DNA from 2 places in the Spirosoma sp. KUDC1026 genome. Region 2 is predicted to be linked to the other one. Evidence: riboswitches for the same ligand, from Rfam matches in the RefSeq annotation. Region 2 holds a riboswitch; the other holds the start of a gene.
What was found. Region 2 has a riboswitch for cobalamin ahead of HU175_RS23295 (ABC transporter substrate-binding protein). Riboswitches for the same ligand answer to the same signal wherever they lie in the genome.

Region 1 (7,629 bases), 2.7 Mb from region 2:
GGGTAGGAGAGGTAATTGCCTGGCCACCTGCCCAGGGCCAGCAGAAAATGGAGATCGTGGCTATCAGGTACGATATAGCCTAAGCTGCTTATTGTGCAGGCCAAGAAGATAGTTGAGGGGTGTACGAACTGCCATACGTCGCGGTTAGTACACCCCTCAACTATTTTTGTTCACATTCCCTTACAAACTCACCCGCACACCGATATTCGCTGTGCGTCGGCGGGTGTTGTAGCCGTAGCTGTCGACGTATTGTTTGTCGAACAGGTTCTGAACATCAGCGTACAGGCGGATTTGATTCAGGCGATATTCGGCGTAGAGGTCAACCGTACTATACGGAGCCAGCGTTACGTTCTCCGTGGCAAACGTGGCCGAGTTGTAGAACCGGTCGATGCGGCTACCCACCGAACGTAGTGATGCACTGGCGAACAGAGAGGGAGTGATCTGATACCCCGCCGTGAAGTTGACCAGTACCTTCGGCCGGCGGAACAGGTTGTTGTAGGTCGTGTCGCGGCCTGCTGCCTGGGTCGTCACCCGACCGTCGAGCAGGGTAAGGTTGCCGGTCAGAGCTAGTTTGCCCAGTTGCGCCTGCCCTTCAAACTCCCACCCGTGGTCGTGCTGCCGGTCGAAGTTGATGTACTGACTCGTATAGGGCGGCACTGCCAGGGACTGGAAGAAGATAACATCGCGCACCTGCCGGTTGAAATACAACGCCCGGACCCAGGCATTTTTCGCCTTGGTGAAGACCTGAATACCCGCTTCAATCGACTGACTCCGTTCTGGTTTCAACGCCCGGTTACCATACGGCGAGAAAATCTGGTACAGCGACGGAGCCCGGAAACCAGACGACAGGTTAGCAAATACTTTAACCTGATCCTGAATCAGGTACGATGGGTTGAACGAGTACGTAAATGCATTTCCGTACACCGAGTGGTGGTTATAACGTCCGCCCAGTTCGACGGACAGCCCTTTCTGCGTCCGCCAGACACCCGATGCGTAGAGGCTCAACTGACCCGTACGGGCCGTATCTGCTCCCAGCGGTGGTGACTCGTACAGACCGTATTCACTAACAGACCGGTACGTCTGGTCGGTATTGGCGAAGCGGTAGTCGGCACCGGTGAGCAGCTCGATATTTTTGCGGACCGTCAGTGTGTGGTATACCTCCGCAAACTGCGTCAGTCCGCTGTATTCACTGTAACTATACTTGTCAAAAGCGGCCGGTTCAACTGATGTCGAGTCGTCTTTGTAGACGCGTCGGCTGCCACTGACGCCGTAATTCGCAACCAGTTTGCCGCGCTCGTGAGTCCATTCCAGCCCCGCCGAGCCAAAACTGAAGCGGTTGTTGGATGTATAATCTTTTTCGTCACCGAAAGCACCTGCGTCGAGGTCTGTCTGGTAGGCCGTGGTGAGGCCGCGCAGCTTCAGCGTCAGCCGCGGATTGAGTGCAATGGCTACGTTACCGAGCAGGGCGTTCTGCCGGTAGCCGTCCTTGTCGAACGTGCCCGTGTTTTCACGATCCGTCGCTGCCGAGAACCCCGTTGATGACAGGCGCGTGTACCGCAGAGTATACGATACTTTTTCGGTAGCCCCACCCAAACCAATGCCGCCCCGGAACGTATTGTACGTGCCATACTGGGCCGTCGCTGACACACGCAGCGGCCGTTTACCCAAACCGGTACGCGTCGAGATAGAAATTACTCCGGCAACGGCATCAGAACCGTAAGCCGTTGATTGGGCTCCTTTCAGAATTTCGATCCGTTCGCACTCGCCCACCGTAATCAGGTTGAGATCGAAGGCGTTAACGGTTCCCGATGGGTCATAAACCGGTACGCCATCCAGCAGCACCAGCGTATTGCCCACCGAGGCCCCACGCAGGTACACGTCCTGGTTGGAACCCAGCGGACCCTGAGCGCCTACGATCATCAGGCCCGCCTGGCGCGTGAGCAGCTGACTGACCGTCTGCGTAGCGTAACGTTGCAGCACCGAATCGGGGAGGACCGTAACGACCTTGCCGGTCTGCGATTGTTTTTGAGGGAATTTGTTGGCCGTGACCACGACCTCATCGAGTGTTTTGGCTTCCTGAGCCAGGGCGGGTACAGTAATACCCAGAGCAGCCGGTCCCAACAGGGCGGTTGCCAGCAGGCGCGTAGTAATGCGCATGTCGAACATAGAAAAAGTGAATACCCGTCGCTGTCTATCGCTATCCTCCGTACCGATAAACAACTCACGACCAGCGGCAGGTCTCCTGACTTAGCTCACCGATTCGGGCCTTCCCGTTGCCCAGAAACGGGCAATAGTGACCAACGTAGCAAAGAATCGGCTGTCTTGAAAAACAAAGCAGTACAGTTGCGGGGACAGTCCCGGTTTTGGTCGGCAAAGACCACCGGAGTTCCCTATTAAGCCATTGCCGTCCACGCTGGGGTCGACGACGGGCACCGCGAATCCGGCGCGAAGGTACGAACGTATTGGTTACTTCGCTTGATTGAGGGCGCAAACAAGCAAAAGCGCCCGGTAGAAAATCCACCGGGCGCTTCGCCAGAACACTAAAAATCGCAGTTGCTTACTTGCCGTTCAGGTCAGCCACCGAGTTGCCGTCTGTTTCGTAAAGCTGGTTGAAGAGGAACTTGAACGTGCCCTGCGCCTGCGCCCGGAAGGTGATTTCCGGACCGAACGCATACAGTTTGCCCGCACCAATTGGTGCCATGAAAGCCGCGACGCCATCTTTCAGATACGCCTGACCCCAGGCCCAGCCGCTACGTAGTGGTTTGCCGCTGTCGAACCACGCCAGTGGTTTCACTTTGCCCGTCGCGATAGCATCGGGAGCGATGTTAAATACTGGGCTGGCGTCGAAGTAAACGTCCGTTTTGGTGGGCAGACCCCAGGTGGCCTGCTGCGTCGAATCGACATTCACGCGCAGAACACTGCCGGGAATATAGTATTTCTCGCCGGGCAGTGGGCGCTCCTGACCCGAGCTGGTTACTTCGGTCAAAGCGTTCTTGACGGGTAGACCCAGGTGATAGGCCAGGTTGGTGCTGCTGCCAATGGTGATGATGTCGCCACCTGCTTCCAGGAATTTCTTCAGTTCCGGAACCGACTTTTCGTGGGTGATCCGGCCCGTGTGCGTGCGGTACTCGGCTGGTAGTTCGTCGTTTTTCGGAATACGCGGTGCAAAATTTCGGTAAGGATCGTTGTCTTCACCCGTGTATTGTGGGATGGCCCGGGTTACGAACACAATCGCGTCGTACTTCTTACGCAGGTTACCGGCATCAACTTCCTGACTGTAGATTACTTTCATCGGGAAGTGATACTGTTCCATAATCCAGCGAACCCAGCCCGATGGCATCGAACCACCATAGGTATCCCAGAGCGCGATGCGCATGGGACTTACTTTCGCCATCGTACCCGTTGGACGTTTGGCGATGCTTGTTACGTCGATACCTAGACTCTTCGCCGATTTGTCCAGCAGCGTTTTCGCCTTTTCCGAAGCAGGTACGAAGAACGTGCCGGGGGCAACGCCCGATTTGCCGCTAACACCGGCCGCCATGCGGTACACGTCAACACCACCAGCCAGCAGATCGTTGACGGCGATAAACGAGTTATTGGCTTGTGCGTTCAGGAGGTAACCCGCGCCCGAGGTGGTCGCCATGTGGCCTTCCGGCGACTGTAGCTGACCGTACGGAATGGTTTTGAACGGGCCTTTGAAGTCGTCCAGAATCCGGTCAAACTGAACGTTCATCAGGTAGGCCAGGGTCCAGCCAGCAGCATCATACGGACGAACCGGAGGGCCACCAGGGTACTGGAAATCGTTCGGGTGATCCTGTGGTTCGAACATATCCAGCAGGTGAGGCCGGAACGCCTGAGCCGTCTTCACAACGTATGAGCCAGCGGGGTACTTCTTGCCCGCAACGGTGAAATCGCCGGTAGCCTGCTGAATCTGAATACCCGTTTTGATCAGGGCATTGATGAATTTAACCGCTGAAGCGAAATCTGCCTGATTGGCCGGGATGATGAACCCACGCGGATCGCGCAGTGGGGGAGCCTTCATCACCGAATCGTAGTACTTCGTAGGTACACCTCCGCCCGGAGCAATAAAGCCGTAAATATCCGTGTTCACACCCCGTGGCGTAGCATTCGGGTTCGCTTTCTTCTGGTCGGCGCGGTACTCTTCCGTGATCATGTCGATCCGTTTTGGCGACAGACCCCAGTAATCCTGACTACCCCGCTCGATGGAGTTTTTGCCCATGCGGTAGATGTTAAACAGCAGTTCGTCGCTGTAACGAGCCGCGTAACCCAATACAGCATAGTTCAGCGACAGCGAATAATCGATCGACTGTTTGAAATGCCATTTCTGAGGAGTGACCGGGAACGGCGTGTTTCCGTTCGGAATCAGGCGGCTTGGTACCAGCGGAATATCCTCAGGTGTTGGCCCACCGATGATTTCGGTCAGCAGACCGATCATGTTGTGGAAGTGCGTCGTTGTCCGCAGACCGCCGTTGTACCAGGTCGAGAACACCGAACCGCCCAGCCGCGTAAAGCCGGGTTTGTTTTCGGAGTTCAGCCGGTTGATCATGGCCGCGCCGAGGGCGTCGATACCCGTCACCATCAGCGGATCGAATACGTAGTTGAACGGATCACGGTAGGGGGGGCCTGCCAGTACCGATCCGGCCGGACCGCGCTGGTGGTGGTTGTACATGATCTGCGGAATCCACTCCACGAACAGCTGGCGCCCCATGTTCTGGGTTTCTTTCATGTTCATGATGAAGAAATCCCGGTTGTTGTCGTGGCCAACGTATTTCTGATACAGCCGTGGCAGGCCTTCCAACGATCGTTTCTCCGCTTTTTTCTCCCGCATATACCAGTCAGAAACGAGCTCCTGTCCGTCGGGGTTAGCATGGGTCAGCAGAATGACGTCCTGATCCAGGATTCGCATCGTTTCAGGATCCTTCCGGCTGGTAAGTTGATACGCCGTTTCGATGAGCTGCATGGTGCCCACCGTTTCGGTTGCGTGCAGACCACCATCAATCCAGACAATTGATTTCCCCTCGGACGCCAATGCTTTTGCCTGTTCATCGGTCAGACCTTCGGCATGAGCCAGTTTCTGCGAAATCTCTTTGTAACGGTCCAGTTTTTTCAGGTTTTCCGGCGACGATACGATAAGCATGTACTGCCGGCGACCTTCTTCCGTTTCGCCAATGTCAACCAGTTTAACCCGGTCTGAACTGGCAGCCAGCTTTTTGAAGTACGCTTCGGTCTGCGTATACGTAGCCAGCTGGTAATCGTCGCCGATGTTGAAGCCAAAATGCTCCTTCGGCGACGGGATGGATTGGGCCCATGCTGTACTCAGGCTAAGACCAGCGAACAGCAGCAGGGTCGATGAGCGGAAAAATTTACGCGTCATGCGGGGTTTGTTTAGGGGTAAACATTAGGCTTGGTTGCAATTGAGGGGCGAAAAGTACCATCCCGGACAGGCTGGTAGAAAGTTTTCCAGATGACGTTGAGCGGCAACAATTCAGAATAAACAGAAACGACAAAAGTAACTAAGTGATGCGTTCTGGAAAAGAAATGGTGTGTCTGGTCTACAATATTACTTAGGAATCGTTGTTAGTGATAGCTTATGTAAAACATTATTTCGAGCTTATTCGATTAGTCCAAAAATATGTGGCTGAAGTCATGCCAGAAAGTGATCGGACCCGCTTTCGTTGCCCGTTTCCCCAAACGTATGAAGGTATGGATAGGAAAAGAGGCCTGGCAATCAGCAGGCGTCGGGGAAACATTTAAAAAGTTGAATCAATTAGCCGACCAGGCTTGTTCATTTATTGTGTTATAAATCGATCTGCGTATTCGGGTATGTCCATTCTTTTTTCTCCTATTACGATCGGGCGGGTTCAGTTTAAGAACCGCATTGTTGTCTCGCCGATGTGTCAATACTCCAGCCAGGACGGGTTTTCTAACGACTGGCACCTGGTTCATTTAGGAAGCCGGGCCGTTGGCGGGGCGGGTCTTATTATTACCGAAGCGGCTGCTGTTTCACCCGAAGGCCGGATCTCGCCCGACGACCTGGGGATCTGGACCGATGAGCACATTGCGGGTCTGAAACGGATCACGCAGTTTATTGATCAGCAGGGATCCGTAGCCGGGATTCAACTGGCCCACGCTGGCCGTAAAGCCAGTACGCGCCGACCCTGGGAGGGCGGAGGGGCCATTGCCCCAACCGAAGAACGGGGCTGGGAAACCGTCGCGCCCAGTGACATCCCCTTTTATGCTGAGAAGTCAGCCCCAAAGACGTTAACTGCCGAAGGCATTCAAAACGTGATCAACGACTTTCGGGAAGCGGCCCGGCGGTCGCTGGATGCGGGTTTCCGGGTAGTCGAAGTTCACGCGGCCCATGGCTATCTGATTCACGAATTCCTGTCGCCAATCAGCAACCATCGGACCGACGACTATGGTGGCTCGTTCGAGAATCGGATTCGGCTGCTGCTGGCCATTGTCGACGCGATCAAAACCGTTTGGCCTGCTGATCTGCCTCTGTTCGTGCGTATCTCCACCACCGACTGGACCGAAGGCGGTTGGGACGGCGATGACTCGGTGAAGCTGGCCCGCATTCTTAAGGACAACGGTGTGCACGTTATCGACTGCTCGACGGGTGGCAACGTACCACACGCCAAAATTCCGGTAGCACCGAATTACCAGGTGCCTAACGCCGAGCGGATCAAACAGGAAGTGGGTATTCTGACCGGGGCGGTGGGACTGATTACAACGGCTGAACAGGCCGAGGAAATTCTGAGCAACGGCCAGGCAGACCTGATTCTGATGGCCCGCGAGCTGCTGCGAGATCCTTATTTCCCGCTTCATGCCGCTACCGATCTGGGTGATGATCTGGCATGGCCTCTGCAATACGAACGGGCGAAGCCCCGCTAGCCTGCTTTCTCTTTTTTGACTACACAAAACAATTCAACGATGGAATACAGAAAATTAGGTGAATCGGACATTCAATTGTCAGCCATTACGTTTGGCGCCTGGGCCGCTGGTGGCTGGATGTGGGGCGGAACTGAACGCAGCGGTGCGGTCGAAGCCATTAAAGCGTCGTATGATCTGGGCGTAACGTCAATCGATACGGCTCCGATTTATGGACAGGGAACGAGCGAAGAAATCGTCGGTGAAGCCATCAAAAGCATTCCCCGCGATAAAGTGCAGATTCTGACCAAATACGGGATGCGCTGGGATCTGGCAAAAGGTGACTTTGGTTTCAAAAGTCAGGACAACGACGGCAACGCCATTGATGTCTATAAATACTCGGGCAGGGAAAGCATCATCAAAGAATGTGAAGATAGTCTGAAACGGCTGGGCACCGATTACATTGACCTCTACCAGATGCACTGGCCCGACAAAACGACGCCCATCGACGAAAGTATGGAAGCCGTGTTGCGCCTGATCGAACAAGGTAAAATCCGGCAGGCGGGCGTCAGCAATTACAGCGTAGCACAGATGAAGGAAGCCGAAAAAGTGCTGGTAATAGCCTCGAACCAGGTGCCGTACAGCATGCTGAACCGTAGCGCCGAAACCGAGCTGGTACCGTACGTACTGGAAACGAACAAGTCAATTCTGGCCTATAGCCCGATGGAACGGGGTTTA
Region 2 (7,629 bases):
CTTTTTTACCGCTTATTATCCAAACTCATTTCTGCGTGCCGCAATGAACCAGCTAAGCCTGATTGATTACATTATATTCTTTCTCTATTTTATCGGGGTGTCCTCCTACGGATACTGGATTTACAAGAAAAAGCAGTCGACCAACCTCGATACCAAAGACTTCTTCCTGGCCGAAGGATCGCTCACCTGGTGGGCCATTGGCGCATCCATGATTGCGTCGAACATCTCGGCCGAACAATTTATCGGCATGTCGGGAAATGGCTTCACCTTCGGGGTAGCCGTAGCGGTGTACGAATGGCTGGCGGCTATCGCACTCATCATTGTGGCGGTGTGGTTCATGCCCATCTACCTCAAGAACCACATCTACACCATGCCGCAGTTCCTGAAGACGCGTTACAACGAGACTGTCAGTCTAATTATGGCCATTTTCTGGCTTTTTTTATACGTATTCGTCAACCTGACATCAATTCTGTTTCTAGGTGCACTGGCAATCAGTAACCTGGCGGGACCGGATTACTTTCACGCCATCGTTATCGGCCTCAGCATTTTTGCCCTGCTGATTACGCTGGGCGGGATGAAAGTAATTGGCTTCACGGACGTTATCCAGGTTTTGGTACTGGTCATTGGTGGTCTGGTAACGACGTACATCGCGATGACGCTGGTGAGCGAAAAGTTTGGCCTCGGCAACGACGTTATTGCTGGTTTCAAAGCCATGATGAACGACGCAGAAGACCATTTTCACATGATCTACGAAAAGCCAGGTCCGAACGCGTCGCAGGCCGACATCAACAAGTACCTGACGCTACCGGGCATTGGCATGTACGTTGCCGGTATCTGGATCGTGAACCTGAACTACTGGGGTTGTAACCAGTACATTACGCAACGGGCGTTGGGGGCCGATTTGAAAACGGCCCGGACAGGTATTCTTTTCGCGGCTCTCCTGAAGATTTTCATGCCGCTCATCGTTATGGTTCCTGGTATGGCTGCCTACGTATTGTACAAGAACGGAAGCCTGCAACAGGAAATGGCACCGAACGGTGTGCTTCTGGCCGATAACGCTTATTCGGCGATTCTATCGTTCCTGCCATCGGGTTTGCGCGGCATGTCGCTGGCCGCCCTGACAGCCGCTATCGTGGCCTCACTGGCAGGCAAAGCCAACTCCATTTCGACGATTTTCACCCTGGATATTTACCAGAAATATATCCGCAAGGACGCTTCCGAAAAACAACTGGTCTGGGCCGGCCGGGTTACGATTCTGGCTGCGATGCTGGTATCGATCGGTCTGACCTGGCAGGATACACTGGGCATTGGCGCCGAAGGTGGTTTTACATTTATTCAGAAATATACGGGCTACCTGAGCCCCGGTATTTTTGCTGTCTTCATTCTCGGTTTCTTCTGGAAGCGGACAACCGGCTCAGCCGCTGTAATCGGTATTCTGGCCAGCTTTGCGCTGGCGATTCTATTCAACAACTACGCTCCTGCCCTATTCGGGAATGACACAATTCTTTATACTGCTTACCCAACTGGTAATGGTGGTTACGAGATTCCCTTTCTGATCTGCATGGGCTGGACGTTCGTATTTACGATTCTGCTGATGGTGGCGATTAGTCTAGCCGGCCCAGCGATCAGCAAAAAAGCGTTTCAGATCGACGCCAGCATGTTCCGTCTGGCCCCAAATCATGTCGCGCTCATTACGGTTGTGATGCTCATCATCTCGGCGCTCTACGTCCGGTTCTGGTAGTTAGTCGCTGGTTTTCGTTGGGAGCCTCAAAAATACATGCTGGTAAAGGCACGTATTTTTGAGGCTCTTTTCGGTTCTTTATTCTTTCATTTTCGCAGTTCAGCATGACCCAACCCGCCCCGCCTTCCGTTTCGCTCCGTCCCTTGTTTTCACTGCCCGTTATTGTGGCTGCCCTGGGCTATTTTGTCGATGTCTATGACTTACTGCTGTTCAACATTGTCCGCGTACCGAGCTTACAGGAACTAGGCTTATCGAATACAGACGTTTCGCTGATTGGGGGGCGGATTCTGAATTTCCAGCAGGCCGGTCTGTTGCTGGGGGGGATTCTGTGGGGTATTCTAGGCGACAAGCGGGGGCGGTTGTCGGTATTATTCGGCTCGATTCTGACGTACTCGCTGGCAAATATTGCCTGCGGATTTGTCCACGACCCCACCTTGTATTCGGTGTTACGCTTCGTAGCCGGTTTTGGTCTGGCGGGTGAACTGGGTGCCGGTATTACGCTGGTTAATGAGATTTTGCCCAAGGAACTGCGCGCCTATGGCTCCTCGCTGGTGGCCAGCGTTGGCCTGTTTGGAGCGGTAGTGGCCTACTTCACCGTTACGCTGTATACCTGGCGTACGACGTATTTCATCGGTGGTAGCCTGGGGCTGGGCCTATTGTTGCTACGGGTGAGCATTTTTGAGTCGGGCATGTTTACCCGCGTACAGCAAACCGCTACGAGCCGGGGCAACTTCTGGTCGTTGTTTAGTCCGCGTGAGCGGCTGATGCGTTACGTTTATTGCATGGGAATTTCGTTACCAACCTATCTGGTCATTGGCCTGCTGGCAACGTTCGGCAACGAGTTTGCCCAGGCGATGGGGCTGGAAGCCGCCGTGCCGCCGGGTCGTTGCGTCATGTTTACCTACATTGGTATCGTCGTTGGCGATTTGCTGAGCGGTATTTTCAGCCAGTACCTCCGCTCACGTCGACAGGCAATCGGCTTGATGATGGGGCTGACCTTGGTTTTTGTGGGTGTTTATCTCTCAGGTATTCTCAAAACGACAGATGCTTTTTATGCCATCTGCATGGGTATGGGTTTTGGGATCGGTTACATCGCTATGTTCCTGACCATCACCGCCGAGAGTTTCGGCACGAACCTGCGTTCAACAGCTACCACGTCGGTAGCCAACAACGTACGGGCCACAACGCTGATCTCCATTCCTGCTTTTCAGGCTATGAAACCGCTTATTGGCGTACTTGGCGCTGGGGCTGTTGTATCGGCAGTTTGCTTCGCGGTAGGCTTCTGGTCGCTCACCCAACTCGACGAGACATTTGGCAAAGACTTGGATTATGTAGAACTTTAGGTCTATTTTTTTCAACCAATTGCCCAACACCATGCGTCCAGCCTCCCCGGCACAGGTGTACTTCCCTAGTTTCAACGGCATTCGCTTTATTGCCGCATCGGCAGTGGTATTTCACCACATCGAGCAGTTCAAATCAATCTTTGGCTTTACGGACGCCTTTGACCGCACCAACGAGTATCCGCAGATTTACCAGGCTGGTCGGCTGGGGGTAGCGTTATTTTTCGTGCTGAGTGGCTTTCTTATTACGTACCTGCTCCTGGCCGAAAAGCAATACGCAGGCCGGATTGCCACGGGTAATTTCTACGTCCGCCGGATTCTGCGCATCTGGCCACTCTATTTCCTGATTATCGGGCTGAGCTTCTTTGTCTTTCCTCATATTCCGGCGCTATACGTACCGGGCTGGTCGGAGCACACTTACGATTACTTCTGGCCCAAGCTGGGATTTTTCCTGTTGGTAATGCCCAACATTGCCATTACGTTGTACCACGAAATGCCGTTCAGCTCCCACACCTGGTCGATTGGTGTCGAGGAGCAGTTTTACCTGATCTGGCCGTGGCTGATCGGCAGCGTACGTCCACGCCGAACGCTATTGATACTGGGCAGTATTGCCCTCATCCTGGCAGGAGCTTTTTTCTGGATACGTTTCGGTCCTGGCTCAATACAGCCCACCGCCGGAACTACCCAACTGCTTCTTTCCGATTTTCTGGCGCATTTTCGCATCGGCGCAATGGCGATTGGCGGCATCGGTGCTTACCTGATCTTCATTGAGCATCCTGTTCTAACCTTTCTATATAAGAAGTGGGTGCAGGTGGTTGTGTACGCTATACTGGTCTATCTGCTGGCAACAGGCTACCGGATTCCGGGTTTGAATTACGAAGGGTACGCCCTGTTTTTCGTCTTTCTGCTGATGAACCTGGCGCGTAATCCGAATTCGATCATCAACCTCGAAAACCGGTTCTGCACATTCATGGGCAAGATTTCGTACGGCGTTTATATGTACCACCCCGTTGTTATCGTCCTTTGCTTGTATGTTATCCGGCAGTTCATACCCTACAGCACAGGCTTTTCGGTGATGCTTTACGTATCCAGTTATGCCCTCACGACGCTGGTAGCCTGGCTGTCCTACGAGTATTTCGAGAAGCAGTTCCTGAAACTAAAGGACCGTTTTGCCCCCGGTGATAAACCCGTCAAAGTTGCTAACCCGGAGCGGGTATAGGCGTCTGCTTATTTATTGTACTTTTGCCGTATAAAGCACAGAGGTAACAGTTCGTTTCTGACTGAAACGAACTTGTTTTAATAGGGAATCCGTCGGCCTGCCGACTCGGTGAAAATCCGGAACAGTCTCCGCTGCTGTAACCCCACAATCAAGGCGCTCCATTACTTAGCCACTGTTCGGCATCGAATGGGAAGGCGGGGGCGCTGGGGAAGTCAGAAGACCTGCCTTTGTCGCGTTGATCAATAGCTTTCGGCAGAAAGGCTCATCGATGTATGTTTTCTAAAAATCTCTCCAGTAGCGGGCAGCGTACGCATTTAGCCCGCCTTTTTCTGTATTGTCTCGTTCTGGTTAGTCTGACCAGATTCTCTACGCTTGCCCAGCCATCGGCCGTTCGGAATCAATCAATTGCACCATCCAAAAGATCAGCATCCAACCGGGTCACGCCAGACCGGATCACTGTTCGTTACGCCCGTGGATTCACCATCCAATATTTTGGAAACTATAAACTGGTTTCCATTATTAGCCCATTCGAAAAAAAGACCGATACAGTGCGTTACGTACTGGTGCAACGGGGCACACCCGCGCCCAAAGGGTATGCACCCAGCCAGATTATCCGGATTCCGCTTCGACGTATGGTGCTCATGTCCTCTATGCACGTTGGCCTAGCCGGTTTTCTGGAGGCCGAAGAGCAGATTGTTGGACTTGGTAATCTGAAATACGTATCGTCGCCTAAAGTCATCCAGCGTATCGACGCGGGGAAAGTGCAGGAAGTTGGCCACGACCAGACGCTGAACGAGGAACAACTGGTTAGCCTGCAACCTGACCTGCTGATGGCAACAGGCAGCCCAACCGCACAAATGAACCGGTATCAGACATTACGTAATGCTGGAGTCCCCGTGCTAATCAATTCGGAATGGGTAGAAACGACCCCTCTGGGGCGGGCCGAATGGGTAAAGCTGATGGCGGCCCTGCTCAACAAAGAAGCGCTGGTTAACCAAAAATTTGCGCAGGTCGAACGGGAGTACAACCGATTGGCGGCCCTGGCACGAAACGTTGCCAGTAAACCCAGCATCATCAGCGGGATGAACGCGAAAGACGCCTGGTTCGTACCCGACGGCGATAGCTACATTACCCGCTTCTTCCTGGACGCGGGCGGTAGCTACCCCTGGTCGAACCGACGAACAACGGGTAGTCTACCCCTGAATTTTGAAGCGGTTTATCCCATTGCCCTCAACGCTGATTACTGGCTCAACATCGGTCTGAACGGCGTGAGCTCAAAAAAAGACGTATTGGCCAAAGACAGTCGGTATGCCGATTTCGCCCCCTTTAAATCGGGTCAGATGTACAGCTACGGCAAGCGCATGAACAACCGGGGCGCCAACGACTACTGGGAATCGGGCGCTGTAAACCCGCACGTGGTACTGGCCGACTTGATCAAAATTATGCACCCCAAATTACTTCCCAAACACCAGCTGGTTTATTACAAACAGTTGAACTAACAGGCGCTGCCGGAACTGAGTCCATTATTACGTAACAGACAATAAGTCATGAAGATCTACACAAAAAAAGGCGACAGAGGAACGACCGGACTTTTCGGCGGCAGCCGGGTCGACAAAGACGATGTCCGGGTTGACTGCATCGGCACACTGGACGAAGCTAATTCCACCATCGGTCTGCTACGGGTCAAGCTTGGCAATGACCACCCGTGGCAACCGAACCTGCACAAGATTCAGAAGGATTTAATGGACATGATGTCCCATCTGGCCCGGCCGTCCACCGCCAAGAAAGTCAATACCAACCCCATGCCGGAAGGTGGCTCGGATTTCTGCGAACAGTGGATCGATGAACTGGAAGCGGGCATGTCGTCGCCATCAGATTATTTTCTCTTACCGGGTGGCAACGAGATTTCAGCCCTCTGCCACGTAGCGCGCACGCAGATTCGCCGGGGCGAACGCCGGTTGGTATCACTCATAAAGACAGACGACGTACACGATGCCATTCCGGCCTATATCAACCGGTTGTCGGATCTGTTTTTCACGCTGGCCCGTGCCGAAATGGACAAAGCTGGTGTGGCCGAAGAGAAATGGCAACTCTTTCTTTACAAACGCTTTAAGTAATCAGGAAGCAAACCGTGGTAAAAGGCCGACCGCGTTACGAACAAACGTAACGCGGTCGGCTACGCTGGTTTGGGGCAACTCTTGAATTTTGTACCCAAGTGCCTGATACGTTTCAACCAGCGCCTGGTGCAGCGCTGAGGCTTCTTCAAACGTTTGCCAGCGCTCGCTGTCGTTCACATAAATGGTTTCCCAGGGGGGAGCCATAAACACCAGTGGATCATAAGGAAACTGCCCGGCAGCCCGATACCAGGCTTCTTCGACCGGTAAGCCGCCCACTCGCAGGTAAGCGATTATGTCGGGAATACCCCGATCGAAGAACGTAATGGACGTATCATCATCGGTAGAAGCCTTTTCATACTGGTCGATCATTCGCTGGAGCGCCAACTTGGCAAAACAGTCCAGATCGATCCACGGCAGACAGCTACTGCTAAGCATGACCTGCTCCTGAATCAGTTGTCTGGATACTTCGTCAACGCATAAAAAACCGGCGGTGCGTAAGGCATTGAGCAGGGTACTTTTGCCAGCGCCGGGTCCGCCGGAGATAATAAATCTAGCCATAGATACGTAACAGGTAATGAAGACCCACCAGACCAGTCACCACGAGCAGGCAGGTTCGGTGGTTGATTTGACTTACCTGGTCAATTTCGTTTGGTGCAATAGGGCGATCCAGTTCACCGATATACGGTTTTTCGACTAGTACACCATGGTACATGTTCGGCCCACCAAAGCGGCAATTGAGAATCCCAGCGAGGGCAGCTTCGGGATAACCCGCGTTGGGGCTTTTATGCCGATTACCGTACCGCAACGCAAACTTTAATCCGCGCTTACTACCCGTAACCAACACCATGAGTAGCGCCGTCAACCGGGCAGGGATGACATTAGCTACATCGTCCAGACGGGCGGCAAATTTACCAAACTGTTCGTACCGCTCACTCCGGTAGCCAATCATTGAATCCAGCGTATTGATCATTTTGTAGGTCATCATTCCCGGAACGCCCGCCAGCCCGTAGAAGAACAGTGGTGCAATAACACCGTCGCTGAGGTTTTCGGACATCGTTTCCAGCACCGCAATCCGAATCTGCTGTGGACTTAGCTGTGATGTATCACGACCCACAATCCGCGACAGTTGTCGACGGCCAGCCTCTACACCTTCCTGTTCCAACACCCGAAAAACGGCTTTCCCCTCACGGATCAAGTTGTGATTGGCGAGGC

Region 1: linked by a shared signal. The riboswitch ahead of HU175_RS10165 (TonB-dependent receptor plug domain-containing protein) and the one ahead of HU175_RS23295 (ABC transporter substrate-binding protein) in region 2 are both predicted to bind cobalamin.

The regions. Positions count from the first base shown of each region.
Region 1 covers NZ_CP056032.1:2,417,317-2,424,945, forward strand. The annotation lists gene HU175_RS10160 (GreA/GreB family elongation factor) at 1-83, shown strand, start outside; gene HU175_RS10165 (TonB-dependent receptor plug domain-containing protein) at 181-2,157, opposite strand; cobalamin riboswitch at 2,215-2,452, opposite strand; gene HU175_RS10170 (M14 metallopeptidase family protein) at 2,558-5,395, opposite strand; gene namA (NADPH dehydrogenase NamA) at 5,845-6,915, shown strand; gene HU175_RS10180 (aldo/keto reductase) at 6,955-7,629, shown strand, end outside.
Region 2 covers NZ_CP056032.1:5,523,968-5,531,596, forward strand. The annotation lists gene HU175_RS23280 (sodium:solute symporter family transporter) at 44-1,741, shown strand; gene HU175_RS23285 (MFS transporter) at 1,846-3,084, shown strand; gene HU175_RS23290 (acyltransferase family protein) at 3,116-4,300, shown strand; cobalamin riboswitch at 4,325-4,544, shown strand; gene HU175_RS23295 (ABC transporter substrate-binding protein) at 4,573-5,799, shown strand; gene HU175_RS23300 (cob(I)yrinic acid a,c-diamide adenosyltransferase) at 5,848-6,417, shown strand; gene HU175_RS23305 (RNase adapter RapZ) at 6,418-6,975, opposite strand; gene cbiB (adenosylcobinamide-phosphate synthase CbiB) at 6,968-7,629, opposite strand, start outside.